Regions from separate parts of the Pantoea nemavictus genome, predicted to be linked through region 1. Evidence: predicted binding sites of a transcription regulator. Region 1 holds the regulator's gene; each other region holds the start of a gene.

Evidence for each region. Region 1 encodes PhoB, which activates phosphate uptake and scavenging genes when phosphate is short. Its sites were predicted from a motif close to CTGTCATAAAACTGNCNNAT; they were not measured.
Region 2: ugpB (sn-glycerol-3-phosphate ABC transporter substrate-binding protein UgpB) is a predicted target of PhoB. The motif match lies at 2,727-2,746, and genes of this name have one in related genera.
Region 3: phoA (alkaline phosphatase) is a predicted target of PhoB. The motif match lies at 3,701-3,720, and genes of this name have one in related genera.

What each region holds. Positions count from the first base shown of each region.
Region 1 is NZ_JBBGZW010000001.1:3,141,125-3,150,776, forward strand. It holds gene sbcD (exonuclease subunit SbcD) at 1-1,212, opposite strand, end outside; gene phoB (phosphate response regulator transcription factor PhoB) at 1,410-2,099, shown strand; gene phoR (phosphate regulon sensor histidine kinase PhoR) at 2,120-3,430, shown strand; gene WH298_RS14340 (PstS family phosphate ABC transporter substrate-binding protein) at 3,517-4,443, shown strand; gene WH298_RS14345 (cobalamin-independent methionine synthase II family protein) at 4,611-5,714, shown strand; gene brnQ (branched-chain amino acid transporter carrier protein BrnQ) at 6,117-7,436, shown strand; gene proY (proline-specific permease ProY) at 7,504-8,859, shown strand; gene WH298_RS14360 (acyltransferase family protein) at 8,934-9,652, opposite strand, start outside.
Region 2 is NZ_JBBGZW010000001.1:2,427,236-2,436,887, forward strand. It holds gene WH298_RS11060 (high-affinity branched-chain amino acid ABC transporter permease LivM) at 1-1,038, shown strand, start outside; gene livG (high-affinity branched-chain amino acid ABC transporter ATP-binding protein LivG) at 1,035-1,802, shown strand; gene livF (high-affinity branched-chain amino acid ABC transporter ATP-binding protein LivF) at 1,804-2,517, shown strand; gene ugpB (sn-glycerol-3-phosphate ABC transporter substrate-binding protein UgpB) at 2,830-4,146, shown strand; gene ugpA (sn-glycerol-3-phosphate ABC transporter permease UgpA) at 4,211-5,098, shown strand; gene ugpE (sn-glycerol-3-phosphate ABC transporter permease UgpE) at 5,095-5,940, shown strand; gene WH298_RS11090 (sn-glycerol-3-phosphate import ATP-binding protein UgpC) at 5,941-7,014, shown strand; gene ugpQ (glycerophosphodiester phosphodiesterase) at 7,011-7,754, shown strand; gene WH298_RS11100 (DUF2756 domain-containing protein) at 7,751-8,035, opposite strand; gene ggt (gamma-glutamyltransferase) at 8,242-9,652, shown strand, end outside.
Region 3 is NZ_JBBGZW010000001.1:264,903-274,554, reverse strand. It holds gene WH298_RS01345 (TIM barrel protein) at 1-86, shown strand, start outside; gene WH298_RS01340 (Gfo/Idh/MocA family protein) at 83-1,234, shown strand; gene WH298_RS01335 (LacI family DNA-binding transcriptional regulator) at 1,333-2,313, shown strand; gene WH298_RS01330 (sugar phosphate isomerase/epimerase family protein) at 2,320-3,168, opposite strand; tRNA gene WH298_RS01325 (tRNA-Ser) at 3,450-3,537, opposite strand; gene phoA (alkaline phosphatase) at 3,782-5,188, shown strand; gene gap (type I glyceraldehyde-3-phosphate dehydrogenase) at 5,306-6,316, opposite strand; gene WH298_RS01310 (GlxA family transcriptional regulator) at 6,395-7,375, opposite strand; gene WH298_RS01305 (acyl-CoA dehydrogenase family protein) at 7,508-8,743, opposite strand; gene WH298_RS01300 (ABC transporter substrate-binding protein) at 9,047-9,652, shown strand, end outside.

The DNA.
Region 1 (9,652 bases):
TAACGGATTCTCCAGCGCGGCCAACTGGCTGCGGAACAGCAGCGTCAACTGCTCGGCCTGGTCGGCGTCCAGCTGATCATCCTGCGCCAGCCGGCGGGCAAACACCTCTTCCACTTTTAGTTCACTCAGGGTTTCGTTATCCAGTCGCTCCAGGCTGCGCTGTCGCTGTTCACGGCTGCGGCGCACCAGCAGCACTTCAACCGGCAAATTTTCCGTCAAGGCTTCGATGCGGCGCTGCAAGTCGCTGAGATACTCCTGGGTGGTGATTTCGATGTCCAGCCAGGTTGGCTGCTCGCCTGCACTTGCGCTGAACTGAGCCAGCTGATGTTCGATCTCCGCCATGGAGCCTTTGAGCATCTGCATCGGCTGGAAGTGGGGAATGGGCAACGGCGTGACGGCATCGAGCGTCGCGCTGAACTCCAGCAGGAACACGCTTTTCTCGCGGCCGAGTTCATCAAAGCTGAGTGGAATCGGCGAGCCGCTGTAGCGAATATGGTCGCTATCGGCGATGCGCTGAGGACGATGAATATGGCCCAGCGCGATGTAATCGGCGGGCGGGAACGCCTGCGCCGGGAAGGCATCCAGCGTGCCGATATAGATGTCGCGTACGGAATCGCTTTTCGTAACGCCAACGGTGGTGAGATGGCCGGTGGCAATAATCGGTAGCGTGCTTTCCAACGCATCGCGCTGCGCCTGCGCGGCGGCGAAGCACTGCTGATAGTGCTGCGCGATGGCTTCCAGCAGGGAAATCTGCTTCTCGCGCCCGGATTGGCCGGCCTGGCTGCGCAAAATATCGCGCGGACGCAGATAAGGAATGGCGCACAGCAGCGCCCCCGGCGCGCCATCGCGCTGCTTCAGGGTTAATACCTGCTGCTCGCCGTGGGGCGTCGCGCTGGTAATCACCTGGGTATTCAGGCAGGCCAGCAGCTCGCGCGATTCATTCAGCGTGGCGACCGAATCGTGATTACCGGCCAGCACCACCAGTTGACAGCCGCTGGGCTGCAGCGCCACCACAAAACGGTTAAACATTTCGCGCGCGTAGCTCGGCGGCGATCCGGTATCAAACAGATCGCCGGCGATGATCAGCGCATCCACCTGATGCTGCACAATCTGATCCAGCAGCCAGTCGAGAAACGCCTGATGTTCTCTGGCCCGACTTTTGCTGTAAAAGAACTGGCCGAGATGCCAGTCAGCGGTGTGAATGATGCGCATGTTTGCTCCGTGCTGAGTTTAGCGAAGGCGAATTATAACCACTTAAGATCACAAAGAAAAAAAGCAGATTTTTATTGTGACATTTCCGTTTTTTATCTATCTATCTTAAGGCGGTGTTTTCATAAAAGTGTCATAAAACTGACGCATAATGGCGCCGCAAATCCCAGTGACACGGTGTCACACTAGCAGGAGTTATAATGGCTAAGCGCATTTTGGTTGTGGAAGACGAAGCTCCCATCCGTGAAATGTTATGTTTCGTGCTGGAACAGAATGATTACCAGCCTATTGAGGCGGAAGATTATGACAGCGCGATTGGTAAGCTGATCGAACCCTGGCCTGATTTAATTCTGCTGGACTGGATGTTGCCCGGTGGCAGCGGGATTCAGTTTATCAAGCATTTGAAGCGCGAAGCCATGACGCGCGACATCCCGGTGATGATGCTGACCGCGCGCGGTGAAGAAGAGGATCGCGTACGTGGTCTGGAAGTGGGCGCGGATGATTACATTACCAAGCCGTTTTCACCGAAAGAGCTGATGGCACGCATTAAAGCGGTGATGCGCCGTATTTCACCGATGGCGGTGGAAGAGGTGATTGAGATGCAGGGTTTGAGCCTCGATCCTTCGTCGCATCGCGTGATGTCCGAAACCACACCGCTGGAGATGGGGCCGACCGAATATAAATTACTGCACTTCTTTATGACGCATCCGGAACGCGTTTACAGCCGCGAACAGCTGCTGAACCACGTCTGGGGCACCAATGTGTATGTCGAAGATCGCACCGTTGACGTGCATATTCGCCGTTTACGCAAAGCGCTGGAGCTGACCGGCCACGATCGCATGGTTCAAACCGTTCGCGGAACAGGGTATCGTTTCTCTGCCCGCTACTAATCGTAAACGGAGTTTTTACCGTGCTGGAACGACTCTCCTGGAAGAGACTGTTGACCGAGCTGGCGCTGGTCTGTTTACCTGCGCTGGTGCTCGGTCTGTTGTTCGGCTATCTGCCGTGGTTGCTGCTGATTGCGGTGACCGGTGTGATGTTTTGGCACTTCAAAAACCTGATGCGTCTGTCGCACTGGCTGTGGGTCGATCGTTCGATGACGCCGCCAACCGGACGCGGCAGCTGGGAACCGCTGTTTTACGGTTTGTATCAGATGCAGCTGCGCAATCGGCGCCGTCGCCGGGAGCTGGGCAATCTGATCAAACGTTTCCGCAGCGGCGCTGAATCGCTGCCGGATGCGGTGGTGCTGACCACCGAAGAGGGCACCATTTTCTGGTGTAATGGTTTGGCGCAGCAGCATCTCGGCTTGCGCTGGCCGGAGGATAACGGCCAGAACATCCTGAACTTACTGCGTTATCCTGAATTCTCCCGCTATATCCGCCAGCGTAAATTTGATACGCCGCTAACGCAGATCCTCAATAATCAGCATCATATGGAATTCCGCGTCATGCCTTACAGCGAAGGGCAGTGGCTGATGGTGGCGCGTGATGTCACCCAGATGCACCAGCTTGAGGGCGCGCGACGTAATTTCTTCGCCAACGTCAGTCATGAACTGCGCACGCCGCTCACCGTGCTGCAGGGTTATCTGGAAATGATGGATGATTCGGTGATGAACGAGCGCACGCGCAGTAAAGCGTTGCACACCATGCAGGAGCAGACGCGGCGCATGGACAGCCTGGTGAAGCAACTGCTGACTTTGTCGCGTATCGAAGCGGCACCGGCCATCGACCTGAAAGAGACGGTGGATGTACCGGGCATGCTGCTGCTGCTGCAGCGTGAAGCGGAAACCCTGAGCCAGGGACGCCACACCATCCATTTCCATACCGATCCGCATCTCAAAGTGTTCGGCAATGATGAACAGCTGCGCAGCGCCATTTCCAACCTGGTTTACAACGCGGTGAATCACACGCCGGAGGGCACGCGCATCGACATCAGCTGGTTGCGCACCCAACAAGGCGCGCAGTTTAAAGTGTGTGATGACGGACCCGGCATCAGCGAGCAGCACTTGCCGCGCCTGACCGAACGCTTCTATCGGGTAGATAAAGCGCGCTCACGCGCCACTGGCGGCAGCGGATTGGGGCTGGCGATTGTGAAGCATGCGCTTGGCCATCACAACGCGCGATTGGAGATCACCAGCGTGCCGCATCAGGAAACCTGTTTCAGTTTTCTTCTGCCGCCACGGTTGATTGTGGCTAACGTGATTCAAGAGCGAGTTAACTAAGGTTTGCACGACGTAGCGGCGCAATTTATTGCGCGATAAATCGTGCCGCGACAGAATAGACGTCTTAATGAATTGCGGAATCGCTGATGAAATCGCTGTTGCTCTCCTGCTTGCTGCTTTGCGCTGCTTTAGCGCACGGCCAACAAACTATGCTGACCGGCAATTTGAGCAGCGTCGGCTCGGATACGCTGGGTTATTTGATGACCTTGTGGGGCGAGGATTTCAGCCGCCAGTCACCGGGCGTTAATGTTCAGGTACAGGCGGCGGGATCCTCAACCGCACCCACCGCACTGGCGGCCGGGGCCGCGCAACTGGGCGCGATGAGCCGCCCGATGCAGATCGACGAACGTCAACTCTTTATCGCCCGCTACGGCTATCCGCCGCTTGCGGTGCCGGTGGCGATGGATGCGCTGGTGGTGGTGGTCAATCAGGACAATCCGTTGCCGCGCATCGCGCCGCAACAACTCGATGCTCTGTTTTCCATTACCCGGCTGTGTGGCGCACAGCAGGTGCCGCAGCATTGGGGCGATCTTGGCCTGAAGGCTAGCCAGTGGGCGACGCGCAGCATTCAGCGCTATGGCCGCAACTCGGCTTCGGGAACATGGGGCTTCTTTAAGCAGCAGGCGCTGTGTAAAGGCGATTTCCGTGCCGACGTCGCCGAATTCCCGGGTTCTGCTGCGGTGGTACAAGCGGTTGCCGCCACGCCTAACAGCATCGGTTACGCCAGTTTTGGCTTTCATCTCAGCGGGGTGAAGATGCTGCCGGTGGTGACAGCAGACGGCGACAGCGTGATGCCGGATGCCGAATCGATCCGCAGTGGCCGCTATCCCTGGTCGCGTCCGCTCTATATCTACGTCAATAAAGCGCCCGGCAAACCGTTGCCGCCGCTGGTCAGTGCTTTCCTGCATCAGGTGCTGTCGCCTCAGGGACAGCGACGGGTGAGCGAAGCCGGTTATCTTCCGTTATCGGATAACCAGATGGCACAAGCGCGTGCCGCCATTGAGGGAAATTGAAGAACGTGCATCTGATCATGAAATTCCTTCATGTGAGCTGAATTTTCTTCTATTGCCGAAGGGGTAACAGCGTGGCATTCTTCTCGGACATATAGCCATCCAGATGGCTAAAAATAACCAGCCGAAATTATACCCTGACGCAACTATGCGCTCAGCCAGGAGAGAAGATGTCACGTCATTCCCCATTCCGTGCCGATACCGTTGGCAGTTTCCTGCGTCCCGCCGCCATTAAACAGGCGCGCGAGCAGTTCGCGAAAGGCGATATCAATGCTGACCAGCTGCGTCAGGTTGAAGATCGCGAAATCCGTCACGTTGTCGAGCAGCAGCGCGCCAACGGTCTGCAGATCGTTACCGATGGTGAGTTCCGTCGTGCCTGGTGGCACTTCGATTTCTTCGGCGATCTGCATGGCGTAGAGCTGTTCGAAGCCGATCAGGGCATTCAGTTCAACGGCGTACAGACCAAAGCGCACGGCGTGAAAGTCACGGGTAAAGTGGCCTTCAACCCGAATCACCCGATGCTCGATCACTTCCGCTTCCTGCAAAGCATTGCCGGTGATGCGGTGGCGAAGATGACGATTCCAAGCCCAAGCGTGCTGCACTTCCGCGGTGGCCGTAAGGTGATTGATGCGACGGTTTATCCCGATCTGAAAGCGTATTTTGCCGATCTGGCGCAAACCTATAAAGACGCCATTAAGGCGTTTTATGATGCGGGCTGCCGCTATCTGCAACTGGATGACACGGTGTGGGCCTACCTGTGCTCAAGCGATCAGCAGCAGCAGATCCGCGAGCGTGGCGAAGATCCGCAGGAACTGGCGCGCATCTATGCTGAGGTGCTGAATACGGCGCTGGAGGGGAAACCTGCCGATCTGACCGTGGGTCTGCATGTGTGTCGCGGTAACTTCCGTTCTACCTGGATTTCCGAAGGTGGCTATGAGCCGGTTGCGGAAGTGCTGTTTGGCGGCGTGAATATCGACGCCTTCTACCTTGAGTACGACAACGAGCGCTCAGGTGGCTTCGAGCCGCTGCGCTTCCTCAAGCCGGGTCATCAGCAGGTGGTGCTGGGTCTGATCACCACTAAAACCGGTGAGCTGGAAGATGCGGAGCAGGTTAAAGCACGTCTGCAGGAAGCTGCGCAGTACGTGAGTCTCGATCAAATTTGCCTGAGCCCGCAGTGTGGCTTTGCCTCCACCGAAGAGGGCAACAGCCTGAGCGAAGAGCAGCAGTGGCAGAAGATTCGTCTGGTGGTCGAGATAGCAAGAACAGTCTGGTAATGCTGTAAACCTGAACAAACAGGCGCGTAAATCGCGCCTTTTGTGCATCTTCAGGCCAGATCATGCAAAGAGATCTCTCGTGCTGAGGAAACTTTTAGCAAATCATCTGAGGTGTTTGCCCGCTATTCCGCCGTGATTCACTGCTTTATCCCGCTATCCTGTTATATCCTTCTGGTTTTCCGATCCCGTATTGCCTTTCTTCGCTATAAACGTTCTAATTTGCGCCGTTGTCGATTTATCCCTCTGCGAACAGAAGAAAAGTAGTTTAAATCACCTGCGCTTTAGCGATTTGGCCCGCATAACCCGCTGGTCTTGCCTGATAAGCCCTTGTTTTAGCGCATCCAGAGGACAACACGAACCCAACTTCCACCGCAACATCAGCTACAGGCAGTACAGAAGTTTATGACACATCGTTTAACCTCGAAGGATATCCTGGCGCTGGGCTTTATGACGTTTGCCCTGTTCGTTGGCGCAGGAAACATTATCTTCCCACCGATGGTGGGCATTCAGTCTGGCGAACACGTTTGGGTGGCTGCATTCGGCTTCCTGATTACGGCTGTTGGTCTGCCGGTGATCACCGTTATCGCGCTGGCGCGCGTCGGCGGCGGTATTGATGCGTTGAGCTCACCGATTGGCAAAGCCGCCGGTTTGCTGCTGGCAACCGTCTGCTACCTGGCTGTTGGCCCGCTGTTTGCCACGCCGCGTACCGCAACCGTCTCCTTCGCCGTGGGCATTGCCCCGCTGACCGGTGATGGCGCGCTGCCGCTGTTTATCTACAGCCTGATTTACTTCGCGCTGGTGATCGGCATCTCCCTTTATCCGGGCAAACTGCTGGATACCGTAGGCCATTTCCTCGCACCGCTGAAAATTTTTGCGCTGATTGTGCTCGGCGTGGCCGTGCTGATCTGGCCGGCTGGCGGCGTGTCGCCGGCAACCGATGAGTATCAGCGTGCGGCCTTCTCTAGCGGTTTCGTCAATGGTTACTTAACCATGGATACGCTGGGTGCCCTGGTGTTCGGTATCGTCATCGTTAACGCAGCGCGTTCACGCGGTGTGGAAGATGCGAAATTGCTGACGCGCTACACCATGCTGGCCGGTATCATCGCCGGGGTGGGCTTGACGCTGATCTACCTGACGTTGTTCAAACTGGGCAATGACAGCGGTGCATTGGTGGCACAGAGCGCCAACGGTGCCGAGATTCTGCATGCTTATGTGCAGCAGACCTTCGGCGGCATGGGCAGCTTCTTCCTTGCGGCGCTGATTTTTGTGGCCTGCATGGTGACAGCGGTTGGCCTGACCTGCGCCTGTGCGGAATTCTTTGCGCAATACCTGCCGCTGTCGTATAAAGCGCTGGTGTTTATTCTGGGTCTGTTCTCAATGGTGGTGTCGAATCTCGGCCTGAGCCATCTGATTCAGATCTCGATTCCGGTGCTGACGGCGATTTATCCGCCGTGCATCGTGCTGGTGGTGCTGAGCTTTACCCTGAAGTTCTGGAACAAAAGCTCGCGTATCATCGCGCCAACCATGCTGGTTAGCCTGCTGTTTGGTATCGTAGACGCCATCAAAACCACCAGCTTTAAAGATGTGCTGCCGCTGTTCAGTCAGCATCTGCCGCTGGCCGATCAGGGACTCTCCTGGTTGCCGCCATCGCTGGCGATGCTGGTGATTGCCGCGGTGGTGGATCGGGCAAAAGGACGTGAACAGGTTGCTGTGCATCAGTAAGCGATACTGCTGTTAATTCCGACCACGGGCTTGCCCGTGGTTTTTCATTTTCAAGGTACTGAGTGTTATGCAAGAAACCAATAAGCTCAAACGCGGACTGAGCACGCGCCACATCCGTTTTATGGCGCTGGGATCGGCGATTGGAACCGGGCTGTTTTATGGCTCAGCCGATGCCATTAGAATGGCAGGCCCCAGCGTGCTGCTGGCGTACATCATCGGCGGTGCGGTGGCATACATCATCATGCGTGCGCTGGGTGAGATGTCGGTTAACAATCCACAGGCCAGCTCATTCTCGCGCTATGCGCAGGATTATCTCGGCCCGCTGGCAGGTTACATCACCGGCTGGACCTACTGTTTCGAAATCCTGATTGTGGCCATTGCCGACGTGACGGCGTTTGGTATCTATATGGGCGTGTGGTTCCCTGAGGTGCCGCACTGGATTTGGGTGCTGAGCGTGGTGCTGATAATCGGTGCCATCAACCTGATGAGCGTGAAGGTGTTTGGCGAAGTGGAGTTTTGGTTCTCCTTCTTTAAAGTCGCCACCATCATCATCATGATCATCGCCGGCTTCGGCATGATTTTCTGGGGCATCGGCAACGGTGGACAACCGACGGGCATTCACAATCTGTGGACCAACGGTGGCTTCTTCGCGCACGGCATTGTCGGCATGCTGCTTTCGCTGCAGATGGTGATGTTTGCCTACGGCGGCATTGAGATTATCGGTATTACTGCCGGTGAAGCCGAAGATCCGAAGACCTCCATTCCGCGTGCTATCAACTCAGTGCCGATGCGTATTCTGGTGTTCTACGTCGGTACGCTGTTCGTGATTATGTCGATCTATCCGTGGAACCAGGTGGGGACGTCCGGCAGCCCGTTCGTACTCACTTTCCAGCATTTAGGCATTGCTGCGGCGGCATCGATCCTTAACTTCGTGGTGCTGACGGCTTCGTTGTCAGCGATTAACAGCGATGTGTTTGGTGTGGGCCGTATGTTGCACGGTATGGCGCAGCAGGGCCATGCGCCGAAAGTGTTCCAGAAGGTATCCAATCGCGGCATTCCGTGGGTGACGGTTTTAGTGATGATGCTGGCGATGCTGATCGCGGTATATCTCAACTACCTGATGCCGGAAAAAGTGTTCCTGGTCATCGCCTCATTGGCCACCTTTGCCACCGTTTGGGTGTGGATCATGATTCTGCTGTCGCAGATTGCGTTCCGCCGCAAGATTGGCAAACAGGAAGCCGGTAAGTTGCAGTTTGCTATGCCGGGCGGCAGCGCGACCGCGTGGTTCGGCGTGCTGTTCCTGGCGTTTATCATCGGATTGATTGGTTACTTCCCGGATACCCGCGTGTCGCTGTACGTGGGCTTTGCGTGGATTGCGCTGCTGTTGCTGGCGTGGCCGCTGGTGAAAAAGCGTAACAGCTGATGCAGCTAATGCAGGTGCGCGCTTATGCGCACCTGCAACCCGGCGAAGCTGGCTGGCATCACGTCATGCATGTGTTACCAACTCTTCCCTAACGCAATCTCGCCACCAAATGGGCTTAGATGATTATTGTCGTAATAGAGCGGCAGGCCTTCGCTGGTGATCATACAACCTTGTTGATTGCACAGATTGTCGCGTAGCGACAGTACGCGCACACCTTGCTGCTGATAGCTTTTCAATAACGTCTCAACCGCTTCTTCCGGGAACTGGAACAGTTTGGTCCGTTCGCTCAATAGCGGCGGCGCCTCCCATTTCCCGAGCCAGGCACTCAGCTCACGACGAATCGGCATATTACGGTTATTGCTGAAGCGTAACGGATCGACATCTACCGATGGCGCATCTTCAATCACCGTAACCTTTTTCCCTGCCTGACGCAGCTGTGCCAGCACCTGATCCATACCAAATTTGAGCGCTTCCAGATTGCTTTTCTCTGGATGATCGAGCGCGGTAAAGCCGGCGCCGGGTAACAGACTCATGCCAGAAGCCCAATAGGCGCTGATCACCACCTCATCAATCTTGTCGCTCAGCACCATCTTCAGCACCTGCTGATTAAAGTTGATGCACTGCTGCGTATGTTTGGGCATTTGGCTCACCACGCGCGTGGCGCCAATCAGGAATGGGCATGAGGCTTTGGTAAGTTGAAACAGCGGCTTGTGTTGTCGCAGCGCGTATCCTGCCACTGAGGTACGTAACGCGGCGGCGTGGCTATCGCCAATCAACGCGATACCGGGACGAT
Region 2 (9,652 bases), 710 kb from region 1:
CCGGGTTTTGATGGATCGACGCCGAAGCAGAAGTTGTTGATGGCACTGGTGATTGCAGCGGCAGTGATTTGGCCGTTTCTGGTGTCGCGCGGCAGCGTTGATATCGCCACGCTGACGCTGATCTACGTAATGCTCGGGCTCGGGCTTAACGTGGTGGTGGGATTATCAGGATTGCTGGTGCTGGGCTACGGCGGTTTCTACGCCATCGGCGCTTACACTTTTGCGTTGCTCAACCACTATTACGGCTTTGGCTTCTGGGAAAGCCTGCCGCTGGCCGGTTTGGTGGCGGGAGCCTTTGGTTTGCTGCTTGGCTTCCCGGTGCTGCGCCTGCGCGGCGACTATCTGGCGATTGTGACGCTCGGCTTCGGCGAAATCGTGCGTATTCTGCTGCTGAATAACACGGCGATCACCGGCGGCCCGAACGGTATCGCGCAGATTCCTAAGCCCAGCCTGTTTGGTCTGGAGTTTGGCCGCCGGGTTAGCGAAGGCGGCTGGAGCACCTTCCATGACTTCTTCGGCTTGAAATACGATCCCAGCGACCGCGTGATTTTCCTCTATCTGGTGGCGCTGCTGCTGGTGGTGCTGACGCTGTTTGTCATCAACCGTTTACTGCGCATGCCGCTGGGCCGTGCGTGGGAAGCGCTGCGTGAAGATGAGATCGCCTGCCGTTCGCTTGGTCTGAGCCCAACGCGCATCAAATTGACCGCCTTCACCATCAGCGCCGTGTTTGCAGGCTTTGCGGGTACGCTGTTCGCCGCACGTCAGGGTTTCGTTAGCCCGGAATCCTTTACCTTCGTCGAATCGGCCTTTGTGCTGGCGATTGTGGTGCTGGGCGGCATGGGCTCGCAGCTGGCAGTGATCCTCGCAGCCATTCTGCTGGTGGTCTCGCGCGAGCTGATGCGTGATTTGAATGAGTACAGCATGCTGGTGCTCGGTGGTTTGATGGTGCTGATGATGATCTGGCGTCCGCAAGGTCTGCTGCCGATGAAGCGTCCGCATCTGAAGTTGAAAAGCAGTAAACAAGGAGAGCAGGCATGAGTCAGCCTTTGTTAGCCGTTGAAGGCCTGATGATGCGCTTCGGCGGCCTGTTAGCCGTCAACAACGTGGCGCTGGAGCTGCATCCACAGGAAATCGTTTCGCTGATTGGCCCGAACGGCGCCGGTAAAACCACGGTGTTCAACTGCCTGACCGGTTTTTATAAACCGACCGGCGGCACCATCAAACTACGCGATCAGCAGCTGCAGGGTTTGCCGGGCCAGAAGATTGCGCGTATGGGCATTGTGCGCACCTTCCAGCACGTACGTCTGTTCCGCGAAATGACGGTGATTGAAAACCTGCTGGTGGCACAGCATCAGCACCTGAAAAGCGGCGTGTTTTCCGGCTTGTTCAAAACCCCGGCTTTTCGTCGCGGCGAGAGCGAAGCGCTGGATCGCGCAGCGACCTGGCTGGATCGCATCGGCTTGCTGGATCTCGCCAACCGCCAGGCGGGCAACCTTGCCTATGGTCAGCAGCGTCGTCTGGAAATCGCGCGCTGCATGGTGACGCGTCCTGAGATTCTGATGCTGGATGAACCGGCTGCCGGCCTCAACCCGCGTGAAACCCACGAGCTGGATGAACTGATCGCCGAGCTGCGCGGTGAGCACAAGGTTTCCGTGCTGCTAATCGAACATGATATGAAGCTGGTGATGGGTATCTCTGACCGCATTTATGTGGTGAATCAGGGAACGCCGCTGGCCAACGGTACGCCGGAAGAGGTGCGTAACAATCCGGATGTAATCCGTGCATATTTAGGTGAGGCGTAACATGGCAAACCCGATTTTAACCTTGCAGAGTGTCAGCGCCCATTACGGTCCGATCCAGGCGCTGCACAACATTAATCTGCACATCAACCAGGGTGAAATCGTTACCCTGATCGGTGCCAACGGCGCGGGTAAAACTACGCTGCTCGGCACCTTGTGCGGTGAACCGCGCGCTACCAGCGGCAACATTACCTTTGATGGCAAAGAGATTACCGACTGGCAAACGGCGAAAATCATGCGTGAAGCAATTGCCATCGTGCCGGAAGGCCGTCGGGTATTTTCGCGTATGACGGTAGAAGAGAACCTGGCGATGGGCGGCTTCTTCGCTACGCGGCAGCAGTATCTGGAGCGTATCGATCGCGTCTATCAGCTGTTTTCACGCCTGGCAGAGCGTAAAGCACAGCGTGCGGGCACCATGTCCGGCGGTGAGCAGCAGATGCTGGCGATTGGCCGTGCGCTGATGAGCCAGCCGCGTCTGCTGCTGCTGGATGAGCCTTCGCTGGGGCTGGCGCCAATTATCATTCAGCAGATCTTCGACACCATTGAGCAGCTGCGTAAAGAAGGCATGACCATCTTCCTCGTCGAGCAGAATGCCAACCAGGCGCTGAAGCTGGCCGATCGCGGCTATGTGCTGGAGAATGGCCACGTGGTGCTGGAGGATAGCGGCGAAGCGTTGTTGTCAAACGAAGCGGTACGCAGTGCGTATTTAGGCGCGTAGTTGGTGCTCGCTGTCCTCTGAATTGGGGCTCGCTGTCCCCCTCCTCGGTCCTCCCCCATAAATGGGGGAGGAAGACGCTGCCATATGTGAGTTGGGAGTTGCATGTGGCAGCGTCTCCTTCCCCCGCTAGCGGGGGAAGGCCGGGATGGGGGACAGCTAGCACGGACGAATGTTTAAACCCGCATTATCCCATCCCCTCTGTCACATCCCCGTCATAAACCTGTTATTAATCCGTCATTTCCCCGTGTCATGTTACGTCGCGAACAAAAAAATGCGCGAATTCGCGCGTAGCTAACAGCACAGGAAAACCTTATGTCCGCTTTTACGCTTCGTCCCCGCCTGATGAGTGTCGTGCTCGGTCTGGCGCTCAGCGGTAATGCGCTGGCTGCAACTGAGATCCCTTTCTGGCACTCAATGGAAGGCGAGTTAGGCAAAGAAGTTGATTCTCTGGCACAACGTTTTAACCAGGCTCATCCCGATTACAAAATCGTCCCGACTTATAAAGGTAACTACGAGCAGAGCCTGGCGGCGGGTATTGCCGCTGTGCGCTCTGGCAAAGCGCCCGCGCTGCTGCAGGTGTATGAAGTCGGTACCGCGACCATGATGGCGTCAAAAGCGATCGTGCCGGTCAATGAAGTGTTTAAAAACGCTGGCGTGCAGATGGATCCGCAGCAGTTCGTGCCAGCCGTTGCCGGTTACTACAGTGATAGCAAAGGCCAGCTGATTTCTCAGCCGTTCAACAGCTCAACGCCGGTGCTGTACTACAACAAAGATGCCTTTAAAAAAGCCGGTCTTAACCCGGACCAGCCACCGAAAACCTGGCAGGAGCTGGCGAAAGACGCCGAAGCGCTGCGCAAAGCCGGCCTGACCTGTGGTTACGCCAGTGGCTGGCAGGGCTGGATTCAGATTGAAAACTTCAGCGCCTGGCATGCGCTGCCGGTGGCCACCAAAAACAACGGCTTTGACGGCACCGATGCAGTGCTGGAATTCAACCAGCCGGTGCAGGTGCGCCACATCGAAATGCTGGAAGCGATGAACAAGAAAGGGGATTTCACCTACTTCGGTCGCAAGGATGAATCCACCGCCAAGTTCTACAACGGCGATTGCGGCATCACCACCGCCTCTTCCGGTTCGCTGGCCGACATCAAACACTACGCCAAATTTAACTTCGGCGTCGGCATGATGCCGTACGATGAAACCGTACCGAACGCACCGCAGAACGCCATTATTGGCGGCGCGAGCCTGTGGGTGATGAAAGGCAAAGATGCCAACACCTACAAAGGCGCGGCGGAGTTTATGAAGTTCCTCGCACAGCCGGAAATCGCCGCTGAATGGCACCAGAAAACCGGTTATCTGCCGATCACCACCGCAGCCTATGAGCTGACTAAACAGCAGGGCTTCTACGACAAGAACCCAGGCGCAGACATCGCCACGCGTCAGATGCTGAACAAAGATCCGCTGCCGTTCACCAAAGGTATGCGTCTTGGCAACATGCCGCAGATTCGCACCATCGTGGACGAAGAGCTGGAAGGCGTGTGGACCGGCAAACAGGCACCACAAGCCGCGCTGGATAACGCGGTGAAACGCGGTAATGAACTGCTGCGCCGTTTTGAGCAGCAAGTGAAGTAAATGCTGTTATCTCGGGGCCGACGCCTGGCGTTCGCCCCGATTTCTCTCTTTGATTGAGCCTGCTATGTCCTCATCGCGCCCCGTATTTCGCTCCCGTTTTCTGCCCTATTTGCTGGTGCTACCGCAACTGGTGATTACCGCCATTTTCTTCCTGTGGCCCGCCGGTGAAGCTCTGTGGTATTCGCTGCAAAGCATTGATCCTTTTGGCATCTCCAGCACCTTCGTGGGTTTGGCAAACTTTAAGCGTTTGTTCAATGACGAATACTATCTGGCGTCCTTCTGGACCACCATTGAGTTCAGTGCGCTGGTGACGATTTGCGGCATGACGTTTTCCCTGCTGCTGGCGGCGCTGGTGGATTACGTCATTCGCCTGCGCAAGCTGTATCAAACGTTGCTGCTGCTGCCGTACGCGGTCGCGCCGGTGGTAGCGGCGGTGCTGTGGATGTTCTTATTCAATCCGGGCCTCGGTTTATTCAGCCACCTGCTGAACCAAATGGGCTACAACTGGAACTATGCGCAAAACAGCGGTCAGGCGATGTTCCTGATTGTATTGGCGTCGATCTGGCAACAAATGAGCTACAACTTCCTGTTTTTCTTCGCGGCGTTACAGTCGATTCCCAAATCGCTGGTGGAAGCCGCTGCGATTGACGGCGCGGGTCCGGTGCGCCGCTTCTTCAATTTGTCGCTGCCGCTGATTACGCCGGTGAGCTTTTTCCTGCTGGTGGTCAATCTGGTTTACGCCTTCTTCGATACCTTCCCGGTGATTGATGCCGCCACCGGCGGTGGTCCGGTACAGGCCACCACTACGCTTATCTACAAAATCTATCGCGAAGGCTTCACCGGGCTGGATCTCTCCTCCTCCGCCGCGCAGTCGGTGGTGCTGATGCTGCTGGTGATTGGCCTGACCATCCTGCAATTCCGCTTTGTCGAGCGTAAGGTGCAATACCAATGATTGAGAATCGACGCGGGCTGGATATCTTCAGCCATACCTTGCTGGTGCTGGGCGTGCTGACCATTCTGTTCCCGCTTTATATCGCCTTTGTGGCGGCGACGCTGGATAACGAGGCGGTGTATCAGGTGCCGATGACCTTAGTCCCTGGCTCGCATCTGTGGGAGAACATCTCGCGCATCTGGACGCACGGCGTCAACGGCAACGGCCCGGCATTTGGCATGATGATGTTTAATAGCCTGCTGATGGCGCTCGGTATTACCGTCGGCAAAATCACCGTCTCGATGCTCTCCGCTTTCGCGCTGGTGTGGTTCCGTTTCCCGCTGCGCTCGCTGTTCTTCTGGCTGATTTTCATCACCCTGATGCTGCCGGTCGAAGTGCGTATTTTCCCGACGGTGGAGGTGATTTCGACGCTAAACATGCTCGACAGCTACAGCGGCTTAACGCTGCCGCTGATGGCGTCCGCTACCGCCACTTTCCTGTTCCGCCAGTTCTTTATGTCTTTGCCGGACGAGCTGATAGAGGCGGCGCGTATCGACGGCGCCAGCCCGATGCGTTTCTTCTGGGACATCGTACTGCCGCTATCAAAAACTAATCTCGCCGCGCTGTTCGTGATCACCTTCATCTATGGCTGGAACCAGTATCTGTGGCCGCTGCTGATCATCAATGATGCCAGCCTCAGCACCGCTGTGGCGGGGGTGAAAAGTATGATCAACACCAGCGGCGGCCCAACGCAGTGGAATGAAGTGATGGCGGCAATGTTATTAACCCTGATTCCACCGGTGGTGGTGGTACTTGTGATGCAACGTGCCTTTGTGCGTGGCCTGGTGGAGAGTGATAAATAAATGGCAGGCGTAACCCTTCAGACCGTTACCAAGTCGTATGACGGCAAAAATCAGATCATTCAGCCACTGAATATCACCATCAACGATGGCGAATTTATGGTGATGGTCGGCCCTTCCGGCTGCGGCAAATCAACACTGCTGCGCATGGTGGCAGGCCTCGAGCGCGTATCGTCTGGCGATATCTATATCGACGACAAACGCGTCACCAATATGGAGCCGAAAGATCGCGGTATCGCCATGGTGTTCCAGAACTACGCGCTCTATCCGCACATGACGGTGGGCGAAAACATGGCGTATGGCCTGAAAATTCGCGGCATGGGTAAAGTGCAGATCGAGCAGCGCGTGATGGAAGCGGCGCGCAGCCTGGAGCTGGATCATCTGCTGCATCGCCGTCCGCGCGAATTGTCTGGCGGACAACGTCAGCGTGTGGCGATGGGCCGCGCCATCGTGCGTGAACCGGCTGTGTTCCTGTTTGATGAGCCGCTCTCCAACCTCGACGCGCGTCTGCGCGTGCAGATGCGTCTTGAGCTGCAACAGCTGCATCGCCGCCTAAAAACTACCAGCCTCTACGTCACGCACGATCAGGTAGAAGCCATGACGCTGGCGCAGCGCGTGATGGTGATGAACAAAGGCGTAGTGGAGCAGGTGGGTACGCCGGTGGAAGTGTATGAACGTCCGGCCAGCCAGTTCGTTGCCTCCTTTATCGGCGCGCCGGCCATGAACCTGCTGCCGGGACAAATCAGCAGCGACGGCACGCGTTTTACTCTGGATGCACTTAACAGCTTGCTGCTGGGTGAAAGTAAAGCCAAATGGGCCAACCGTCCGCTGACGCTGGGTATTCGTCCCGAGCATATTCAGCTCAGCAGCCGCGAGGCCGGCGGCATTCCGCTGGTGGTGGAGACGCTGGAGATGCTCGGCGCCGATAATCTGGCGCATGGCCGCATCGGCAACGCGCGCATGGTGGTGCGTTTGCCCCACAGTGAGCGCCCGCAGGCGGGCAGCACCTTGTGGCTGCATCTGCCGTCAGATGCGTTACACTTCTTCGATTCAACCTATGGAAAGCGTCTGGAATGAGTCAACACAACTGGCCTTATCCGCATATTGTCGCGCATCGCGGCGGCGGCAAACTGGCCCCGGAAAATACCCTCGCGGCGATTGATGTCGGCGCGCAGCACGGCCACACCATGATTGAGTTTGATGCCAAGCTCTCGGAAGATAAGCAGATTTTCCTGCTGCACGATGACACGCTCGATCGCACCAGCAACGGCTGGGGCGTGGCGGGTGCGCTGTCGTGGCATAAGCTGTCTCAGCTGGATGCGGGCGGTTGGTTTAGCCGCGATTACGAAGGCGAACCGCTGGCGCTGCTGAGTGAAGTGGCAGAACGTTGCCGCCAGCATCAGATGATGGCCAATATCGAGATCAAACCGACGACCGGTCAGGATGTGGAAACCGGGCGCAATGTGGCTCTCGCGGCACGCGAACTGTGGCAAGGACAAACCGCGCCGTTGCTCTCATCCTTCTCTTATGCCGCGCTGGAAGCGGCGATGCAGGCGGCGCCCGAGCTGCCGCGCGGCTTACTGCTGGATGAGTGGCACGACGACTGGCAGGCGCTGACGGCGCGTCTGGATTGCGTATCGATTCATCTGAATCACAGATTACTCGATGCTGAACGTACCGCGCTGCTGAAAGCGGCCGGTCTGCGGATTCTGGTGTATACCGTGAATCAGCCCGCGCGCGCGCGCGAGCTGCTAAGTTGGGGCGTCGACGCCATCTGCACCGATCGTATCGACACTATCGGTGCGGACTTCCGCTAGTTCTGCTGCTTAAGCTGGCCCGGCTGCGATTGAATCACCTGCTGCTGGGCACTGTTACGCTGTTCCTGCACCTTGCGCTGTACATCCTGGCTTTGCTGCTGCTGATCCTGCTGCAGTTTACGCTTTTGCTGTTGCTGCTGATTCTGCATTTGCGACTGCATCCGCTGCTGGCTCGGGTTATAGCCGGGTTGGTTCGGATCGTTGGTGCTATTCAACATATTCGCCATGCTGCTTAACGGCAGCAAAGCGGCGATCACAATTAGCCATTTGTTTTTGTTCATGGTGTTTCCTCCATCAATGCAGCCTGCTGTGTGGTGTTGTTGCGCAACAGGCAACAACGGCTACTGACATAAGTTTATGCTATATCTCAAACCCCTCATCCAGGAGTGCACCTAATTTAACTTTACTGCTACGCTTTTTACTGTATTTGCAAACACTTGCATCAATTAATAACAAATGTAAATAACGTTAAAAGGGTGGTGACAGGATGAGGATACAAGGCAACGTGCGTCAGTTCGGCTGGGCATTGCTGATGAGTTTTACCGTGGTGCAGGGCGCGAACGCCGCGCCGACCAGTGCACCGCCGGTTTCCTATGGAGTCGATAGCGACACTTTTCACCCGGTTAAGGCCAAACATGGCATGGTGGCATCGGTTGATGCGCTGGCTACTGAAGTGGGTGTCGATATCCTTAAGCAGGGCGGTAACGCCGTCGATGCGGCAGTGGCGGTTGGCTTCGCGCTGGCGGTGACGCATCCGCAGGCCGGTAATCTCGGCGGCGGTGGCTTTATGCTGCTGCGCACCGCATCCGGCCGCACTACCGCTATCGACTTCCGTGAAATGGCGCCGGCGCGCGCATCACGCGATATGTTCCTCGACAAGCAGGGCAACGCTGACAGTAAGTTGTCACTTACTTCTCACTTAGCCTCAGGCACGCCGGGCACCGTGGCCGGTTTTGCGCTGGCCGCAAAGAAATATGGCACCTTGCCGCTCAGCACCTTGCTGGCGCCGGCTATCAAACTGGCGCGTAACGGCATCGTAGTGAACGATGCGCTGGCCGACGATCTCGCCACCTACGGCAAAGAGACGCTAATCAATCACGACAATAGCCGCGCGATTTTCTACAAGGCCGACGGCAAGCCATATCAGAAGGGCGAACGTCTGGTGCAAAAGAACCTCGCACATAGCCTGCAGCTGATTGCCCAGCAAGGTCCGGATGCGTTCTATAAAGGCAAAATCGCCGATGAGATTGCCGGTGAAATGGCACAGCATGGTGGGTTGATCGGCAAGCCGGATCTGGCGGCCTACCGCGCCGTGGAGCGTAAACCGGTGAGCGGCACCTATCGCGGCTATGAAGTCTTCTCCATGCCGCCGCCGTCGTCCGGCGGGATTCACATCGTGCAGATCCTCAATATCCTGGAAAACTTCGATCTGGCGAAGTGGGGCTTTGGCAGCGCCGATGCGATGCAGGTCATGGCAGAGGCGGAAAAGTACGCCTATGCCGACCGTTCGGAGTACCTGGGCGATCCTGACTTCGTCAACGTGCCGCAGCAGGCGCTTACCAGCAAAGCCTACGCCAAAACGCTGGCGCAGCAGATTGACGTCAACAAAGCGCGTCCATCCAGCGAGATCAAACCGGGTAAACTGGCACCGTATGAAAGTAATCAAACCACGCACTTCTCGGTAGTCGATAAAGAGGGCAACGCGGTAGCGGTGACTTACACGCTGAATACCTACTTCGGCAGCGGCATCGTGGCCGGCCAAAGCGGCATCCTGATGAACAATGAAATGGATGACTTCTCAGCTAAACCGGGCACGCCAAACGTCTATGGCTTAGTCGGCGGGGAGGCAAATGCGGTGCAACCGGCCAAACGTCCGCTGTCATCGATGTCGCCCACCA
Region 3 (9,652 bases), 2.9 Mb from region 1:
GCGCCTTTGATGATTTTGCCGCGCAGGGCGACCAGCAGGCGAGCGTGCGGGCACAGCTGGGTCTGGAACAGGGGAGTGTTAAATGATCAACGTAGGCATTATCGGCACCGGCTTTATTGGCCCCGCACATATTGAAGCGCTGCGCCGCCTCGGCAATATCAACGTGGTGGCGATATGCGATGCCAGCCAGCGTGGCGCTGCCGCGCGTGCGGCAGAACTCAATGTGCCGCACGCCTACAGTGACGTGGCGACGTTTTTACAGCATGAAGGGCTGCACGCGGTACATAACTGCACACCGAACCATCTGCACGCCGCGATCAACCGGCAGATCATTGGCGCCGGTAAGCATGTGTTCTCGGAAAAGCCGCTGTGCATGACCATGGATGAAGCGCACGAACTGGTGGAACTGGCTGAAAAGGCGGGCGTGGTGCACGGCGTCAGCTTTGTCTACCGCCAGTTTGCCATGGTGCAGCAGGCGGCGAGCATGGTGCGTTATCAACAGCTGGGGCGACTGTTCTCGGCGCAGGGCAGCTATCTGCAGGACTGGATGCTGGAAGAGACCGACTACAACTGGCGAGTGGATGCAGAGAAAGGCGGCGCATCCCGCGCGGTGGCGGATATTGGTTCGCACTGGTGCGATACCATCCAGTTCGTCACCGGACGCAAAATTGTTGAGGTGATGGCCGACTTGTCGATTGTCTGGCCGACGCGCAAGGCCAGCCTTGCCGGTGCTGCCACCTTCGGCGCGCAGGGTGACGAAACGCAATATGAATCGCGCCCGGTGACCACCGAGGACATGGGCTTTGTGCTGTTCCGGTTTGACGACGGTAGCAAAGGCAGTTTCAGCGTGTCGCAGGTGTCCGCCGGGCGTAAAAATCGCCTTAGCCTGGAAGTTAACGGCAGCCTGGGCGCGCTGGCCTGGGATCAGGAAACGCCGCAGCAGCTGTGGCTGGGACATCGCCATAAGGCTAACCAGCTGTTGTCGGACGATCCCGCGCTGATGAATCCGGATGTGGCGGGCCGGGCGCGTTTTCCCGGCGGACACATTGAAGGCTGGCCGGATGCGTTCCGCGCGATGATGCAGCAGTTTTATCAGGCGGTGGAGCAGGGCAAACCGCCCGCAACCCAGGCGGCTGGGTTTGCCACCTTCCACGATGGGGCGCAGGTGATGGCGATTGTTGATGCCATTGTGCAGAGCCATCAGCAGCAGCGCTGGGTGCGCGTCAGCGCCTGACGCTTAGCCCGAACGGCAGCGCGCTGGTCGGGCTAACTTATTGTTCACGCAGATTTATGGTAGCCTGCGTGTCATCTGATTTCGTATGAGTTGCTGCCATGTCCATTCAAAAAATCGCTCGTCTGGCGGGCGTTTCCGTCGCCACGGTGTCACGCGTGTTGAATAACAGCGACACGGTTAAAGACAAAAATCGCGAGAAAGTGCTGCAGGCGATTAAAGAGAGCAACTACCAGCCCAATCTGCTGGCGCGCCAGCTGCGTACCGCCCGCAGCTCGATGATTCTGGTGATGGTCTCCGACATCTCGAACCCGTTTTGTGCCGAGGTGGTGAAAGGTATCGAAGAAGAGGCGGAGAAGAACGGCTACCGCATTCTGCTGTGCAACTCCGGCTCGGATATCGAGCGCTCGCGTTCCAGCCTGCAACTGCTCTCCGGCAAAATGGTCGATGGCATCATCACCATGGACGCCTTCAGTAAATTACCGGAATTGAGTCACCTGATTGCCAGCACGCCGTGGGTGCAGTGCGCCGAATATGCCGATGCCGGAGAGATCTCCTGCGTGGGTATTAACGACAGCGATGCGTCGCAGGAGGTGGTGCGCTATCTGGCGGATAAAGGGCGAAAACGTATTGCGTTGATCAATCACGATCTCAGCTATAAATATGCCCGCCTGCGCCAGCAGGGATATCTGCAGCAGCTGGAACAGCATCAGCTGGCGTGGCAGGCAATCGGTTATGCCAGCGAGCTGAGCTTCAACGCCGGTAAACACGCCATGATGGCACTGCTAGCCGGTGAGGAACGCCCGGATGCGGTGTTTGCGGTGTCAGACACGCTGGCGGCTGGGGCGATGGCGGCGATTCAGGCGGCAGGACTCAGCGTGCCTGAGGATATTGCCGTGGCTGGTTTCGACGGTACCGAACTGGCCGAGATGGTCACGCCGCCGCTGACCACGCTGGCGCAGCCTTCACGCGACATTGGCCGCCAGGCCTGCAGGCTGGTGCTGCACAAAATTGACCAACCAGATTCCGCACCGGAACGGGTGATTATGCAGGGGCACCTGATTGAGCGTGCCAGTGCCTAAAATAGCTTAGTGCGGCAGCGTTTGCAGCGCTATGCGCAGGTTGCGCAGCGAGGTGGTGATTATGCTCCACGCATCCTTGGGTTTGTCATGTTCGATGATGAACCATTTCACCCCGCTAGCCTTTGCCGCAGGCAGAATTGCTGACCAGTCCAGCAGACCTTCACCCAGTGGCGCGAAGTTCATTTCATCATCACGGATACCGATCGAGGCATTGTCCTTGGCGTGGATGGCGTAAATCCGGCCCGGATATGCCCGCAGAAAACGCACCGGATCCTGACCACCGCGCGATACCCAGGCGGCATCCATCTCCAGCTTCAGGTTGTCACGCGAGGTGTGATTCAGGATGATTTCCAGCGCGGTTATGCCAGCATACTTTTTCATCTCAAAGTTGTGATTGTGATAGCCCAACTGTATGCCGTCGTGGCGCAATCTGGCGCCCATTGCGTCCAGGCGCTGGGCATAATCTATCCAGCCTTGTGTGCTGTCTGGGCGATCTTCCGGTTCAATCCACGGCACGATGATGGTGCGGTTGCCGACCGATTTATTAAAGGCAACGGTCTGCGCATAATCGTTTTCCAGGGCAGCGAGCTGAACGTGCGATGACGTGACGGTGAGGTGATTTTCCTCCAGCAAGGCGCTGAGTTGTTTAGCGCTCAGGTCATGGGTGCCGACGATTTCGACATGTTTAAAGCCAGCTTCATGCGCCATCGCAAACTGCTTCTCGGCCGGACCAACGTTGCGCAGGGTATACATCTGCAGGGCAATTTCGTTATCCACCTCAGCGGCCGCTGCAGAAAACGAGCAGAGCGCAGCGGACGCCACCAGGCAACTACTGATGAGTAATCGGGCTAACATAGTCTCTCCATAAGTTAAAAGTAATCGATTACAAAGCTACAATAGAAAGTAATCGATTACTTTTAAATCGTCCTGAGTTTTTGCAGAAATGTGATGGAGTTCAAATCAGCCTGATTGTGACGACATGGCGTTGTGAAAGAGTGTAACTGATTCAATTTTAACGATTGATAAGGGAGAGAATTCGCTGAAAAGGATGGCTTAAGTACGCCCAGCTTCAACGGTTTTGAAGAGAATAGGCAAAAAAAAAGTCTGAACATAAGTTCAGACTCTTCTTTAGAATGTGGCGGTGAGAGGGGGATTCGAACCCCCGATACGTTGCCGTATACACACTTTCCAGGCGTGCTCCTTCAGCCACTCGGACACCTCACCACATTTTTTTGCCAACCGCGCTGGGTCAACGGGGCGCTACTATAGGGAGATCGCTGAAAAGGGTCAAGCGCTATTTTCTCCTTTTGTTCTATCCGCTTAAGCTCTGAGCGGATTGCCTTTACCCTGCTCAGAATGTCGATTCTGTCATCAAACTATTCCTTTTCCGTCACAAAAATGTCACCGCATTGTCGCAGACTTGTCTGCGGAAACATTTGGTTATATCTATGGATAAGGATGCTTATAAATGAAACACATACCTCTCTTTACGGTTACGCTGCTGGCTTCTCTGGTCGCGACGTCAGCAGTGGCAGAAGAGTCCAATTATTCACGCGCCGCCACCGGTGATGTGACCGAACACGGCGGGGCGCGTCGTCTTACCGGCGATCAAACCGAGGCGCTGAAAGCCTCATTAATCAATAGCACCGCGAAAAACGTGATTTTGCTGATTGGTGACGGCATGGGCGATTCGGAAATCACTGCGGCACGCAACCAGGCGCGCGGCGCTGGCGGTTTCTTCCCCGGCCTGGATGCATTGCCGCTCACCGGCCAATACACCCATTACTCGCTGGATAAGAAAACCCACAAACCCAATTACGTGACGGATTCAGCTGCGTCGGCCACCGCGTGGGCTACCGGCACCAAATCCTACAACGGTGCGATTGGCGTCGATGTTAATGGCAAAGATCAGGTGACGATTCTTGAGTTGGCGAAAGCCGCCGGTAAAGCCACCGGCAACGTCTCGACCGCTGAACTGCAAGATGCCACGCCAGCTGCGTTAATGGCGCATGTCACCTCGCGCAAATGCTACGGCCCGGAGAAAACCAGCGAGCTTTGCCCGGGCAACGCGCTGGAGCAGGGTGGTAAAGGATCGATTACTGAACAGATGCTGAAAACCCGCCCAGATGTCACGCTGGGCGGCGGTGCGAAATCCTTTAGCGAAACCGCGAAAGCCGGCGAATATCAGGGTAAAACCCTGCGTGAACAGGCGCAGGCGCTGGGCTATCAGTGGATTGATAATCTGCAGGACATGAATGCCATTCAACAGGCCGATCAGAGTAAACCGGTTTTGGGTCTGTTCGCCGATGGCAACATGCCGGTGCGCTGGCAGGGACCAAAGGCCAGCTATCACGGCAACATCGATAAACCGGTGGTGACCTGCGAGGTGAACAAAGATCGTCCGGCTTCCGTGCCGACGCTGGCGCAGATGACCAAAAAAGCCATCAATCTGCTGAGCACTAACGACAAAGGTTTCTTCCTGCAGGTGGAAGGTGCATCGATTGATAAGCAGGATCACGCGGCCAATCCGTGCGGTCAGATTGGTGAAACCGTCGATCTGGATGAAGCGGTGCAGGAAGCGCTGGCGTTTGCGCGCGAGCACGGCGATACGCTGGTGGTGGTGACCGCCGATCACGCCCACAGCAGCCAGATCGTGGAAAACGGCACCAAAGCACCGGGCCTGACGCAAGCGGTGAATACCAAAGATGGCGCGGTGATGACCATCAGCTACGGCAATTCAGAAGAGGATTCGCAGGAGCACACCGGAACGCAGGTGCGCATCGCAGCGTACGGTCCGCATGCGGCGAACGTGGTGGGATTAACCGATCAGACCGATCTGTTCTTTACCCTGAAGGACGCAATGGGACTTAAGTAACAGCTCAACGATTCAATAACCGCACATTCCGTAGCGGCGCGATTCATCGCGCAATAAATTGCGCCGCTACAATGTGTGCTTTCGCTGGCATAGACTGCGCGAAAGACGAACCTAAAATCACAATCCACGTTTTGCCATCAGGCGCGCTAAATCCACCAGACGATTAGAGAAGCCCCATTCGTTATCGTACCAGGCAAGGATCTTCACCAGATTGCCGCCAATCACCAGCGTGGAGAGTCCGTCGATAATCGATGAACGGGCATCGCCCTGATAATCGCTCGAAACCAGCGGTTCATCGCTGTAGCCCAAAATCCCTTGCAACGGGCCTTCCGCTGCCGCGGCTTTAAAGGCGTTATTCACCTCTTCTGCAGTGACATCGCGTTTCAGCGTCACGGTTAAATCAACAATCGAAACCACCGGCACCGGCACGCGCAGCGAATAGCCAGTCAATCGACCATCCAGCTCAGGAATCACCCGTCCCAGCGCCTTCGCTGCACCGCTAGAGTAGGGCACAATCGACAGCGCCGCCGCCCGCGCACCGCGCAGATCTTTCTCTGGCTGATCGTGCAGCACCTGGCTGTTGGTGTAGGCATGGGTGGTGTTCATTAACCCGTGCTCGATACCAAATGCCTGATGCAGCACCGCCGCCGCCGGCGCCAGGCCGTTAGTGGTACAGCTGCCGTTACTCACCACAAAGTGCTGCTGCGGATCGTAGCGTTGATCGTTAACGCCCAGCACAATCGTCAGATCGTCATTTTTACCGGGCGCGGAGATAATCACGCGTTTGGCGCCGCCGCTGGTGATATGCAAGGCGGCTTTGTCGCGCTCGGTAAAGAAGCCGGTGGCTTCAATCACGATATCGACGCCGACATCCTGCCAGCGAATATTGGCCGGATCGCGCTCGCTGAAGACGCGCACAGATTTGCCATCAATACGCAGTTCGCCTTCACCCGCTTCTACTTCAGCGGGCAAGCGGCCGAGCAGCGAGTCGTGTTTCAGCAGATGGGCGAGGGTTTTGCTGTCAGTGAGATCGTTAATGGCGACGATTTCAATATCGTCGCTGCCGAGTGCTGCGCGAAAAACGTTACGTCCGATACGGCCAAAGCCGTTAATGCCGATCTTAGTCATGATTGACTCCTTTTCCGAAGATGCTGGAGTCACTCTAGGCCGATGGCGCGTTGGCGTAAACGCCAAATAACGATCACTTTACGCCAACTTTTTGCAGTGAAAGCGCTGGCGATATTCGCCTGGCGTGAGATGCAGCTGACGTTCAAAGCAGCGACGTAGATTGATGCTGCTGCCAAAGCCGGTCGCCAGCGCGATGCGTTCAAGCGTGTCATGAGTTTGTTCTAAACGCTCACGCGCGGCGGCGAGACGCGCTTCTGTCACATAGCGCGCGGGCGGTGCGCCGGTTTCGCGGGTGAAAACGCGGGTGAAATTACGCGGACTCATGGCGACGCGCTCTGCCAGCTTCTCCACCGCCAGGTCCTCGGCGAGGTTGGCGCGGATCCAGCGTTGCAGTTCACTGATTGGGCCGATGCCGCTCGGCGATTGCAGATGGAAGCGGCTGAACTGCATCTGCCCGCCGGGACGGCGCAGATACATCACCATGTCCTGCGCAATATTGCGCGCTACGCTGAAGCCGCAATCCGCTTCCACCAGCGCCAGCGTCAGGTCAAAGCCCGAGCTGACGCCGCCGGAGGTCCAGATCGGACCATCCTGAATATACAGCGGACCGCCCTCCACCTGGATCTGCGGAAAACGCGCTTGCAGGGTATCAAGCAGGCGCCAGTGCGTGGTGGCGCGGCGACCCTCCAGCAGGCCCGCTTCGGCCAGCAGCATCGCGCCGCCGCACACCGAAACCACGCGGCGCGCCTGCGGTGCCGCCAGCTTAACGAAATCGACCACCATATTGCCCTCTTCAGCGCTGTCGCCGCGTCCGGTGATCATAATGGTGTCCCAGGCGGTGCGCGGATCAACGTCCGCCAGTTTTAGGTCGGCTAACAGATTGAGGCCGGATTGACCGTGGATCACCTGATGCGATTGGGTGGTGGCGAGGCTAACGCGATAGCGTGGTTGATCGACGCCCGCCGGTAAATGCTGATTGGCTCGCATCAGAATATCGGCGATGCCCGCCGCTTCGAACAGCATGCCGCCGTCGGGCACAATAATCAGAAAGGTTTTCATGGCGTAAAAAAGACACTTTAACGAAATAAGCCAAAGTGTCGCATGAAGTCAATCTTTTGCACAATCTGTAGCGGCGCAATTTATTGCGCAATAAATTGCGCCGCTACGGGATGATGAGGTTATCAATATCGATTAGACAGCGGAATTATCCGCCACACCAATCCGCCACTGCTCCGGCGGTAGAGTGCCATTCACCGCAAAATCCCCGACGATGCGATCTTTGTAAATACGTGGATTGTGTGACGAAAGGGTACGTGCATTGCGCCAGAAGCGATCCAGTGCCAGCGGTTTCAGCGTCGCGGATGCGCCTAATGCATCGAACAGCGTCGAGCTGGCATTAAGCAGCAGATCGCTCACCACATTGAGCGACTGCGAGACTTCCAGCTCGGCAATCGCCACCGCCTGGTTTTCCTGTTCCTGATCGCCGCTCAGGTGCGCATCAAACGCGCGTTGCACCGCGCTGGCGGCGTGCAGCACTATCGCGCCGCTGCTGTAGGCCGCACCGCGCAGGCGTCCAACCACCTGTAAAACCTGCGCATCCTGAGCGGCGCGCGGCGCATTACCGTTACTGTAAGTGCGCGTGCGCGCAGCCACCTGCTGCGCCACTTCGCCGCTCTGCGCGCGGCCAATGCCGGCCAGCGTTGCCAGATGGATCAGCTGGTAGAACGCCGGTGAATAGCGGAAATGCACCTCTTCGTTGAGGTCATCGGCGCCGATGGCCACCTTGTCGAAAATCGCCGTGCCGCTGGCGGTCAGCGTCTGGCCAAAGCCATTCCAGTCATCCAGCACCGTCACGCCAGGCGCGTTGCGCGCAACGGTTACCGACACGCCTTTGCCATTTTCATCGGTGATGCCAACGTCGATCCAGTCCGCATACAGCGAACCGGTGGTGTAAAATTTCCGGCCGTTTAGCTGCCAACGGTCGTCGTGGCGCTCGATGCGCGTAGAGAATTCAGACTGGCGCGCATCGCCGGTTTCGCTCCACGCCGGGCCGACAATTTCGCCACGTCCCAGTCGTGTCAGCCACGTCTCCCGATAGCTCCTGCTGGCGCTATTCAGCACATTTTCGACAAAGCCGAGATGACCGCGAATCGACTGCACCAGATTGGAATCCGCCTCGCCGAGTTCAATCAGCAGATTAAACAGTTCCGGCAGCGTGGCGCCAAGTCCACCGGCGCTCTCCGGCACCCGCAGCGCGGTGAAGCCACTCTGCTTTAGCCAGGCGATCTGCTCCAGCGGCAGTTGACGCTGCAGTTCACGCTCAATCGCGCCTGCACGGATTTTCTCAAACAGCGGACGGAAGCGCTCCGCCAGCTGTTCATAACGGGATGACGGACCCGCCCCCCAACCTGATTCGATTTGCGACATGACGCGGCTCTCCAGCAAAGAAATTTGCCTTCACTATGTCATCGCCGTCGGGCGCTAAATAATGCTTTTTCTCACTAAGCTATTTCACTGGCTAGCTATCAAAACGCTATTTCACTATGTGGAACAATAAATCCGCTTTCGCATATTCACTGCCGATATTGTTATTTGCCGTGCTGATTATCTGTGCTCTATTCAAACGCTATTCCAAAAAACACCCATTAAATTTCCAGATAATATCATTTCACGCGGAATAGGTCCGCGGGGAAAGTGATGATTGGCTTGCATTAGGGAAACGGTAGCAAAATGATCTCAAAGCCCATTCAGCGATTAATCATTCCAATAATGGCGGCACTCAGCGGTGCGGTGCTGCTGCATAACGCCAACGCCGCGACCTCGGCACCGACCAGCAGCGACGGTACATTAGTCTATCTGCACGAGCAGGAGCCGCCTTGCTTGTGGGGCGGATGGGTGCAGCAAGCGTATTTGTCGCGTCAGGTATTTGATTATTTAGTCAGTTATGACAACGGACAAATTCGGCCGTGGCTGGCTTCCAACTGGAGTGAATCCGCCGATCGTAAAACTATTACTTTTCATTTACGTCATGACGTGAAATTTACCGATGGCGATATATTTAATGCCGATGCGGTGATAGCGAATTATCCAGCGTGGCAAAAAGGAATTGGCTGGCACGGATTCACTTATATGACCGGATTTACCAAAGTCGATGATTATACCGTGGCGCTGCATTTATCTGAGCCCAATCCGGAAATATATAATGTGCTGGCAAATGGTCATTATGGTTTTCAATCGCCAGATTCGCTGGCGCATAACAGCAGCGAACAGAAGTGTTTACGCCCGGTGGGCACCGGCCCCTGGAAAGTGGCGCGCTGGGTACGCGGCGAGGGTATC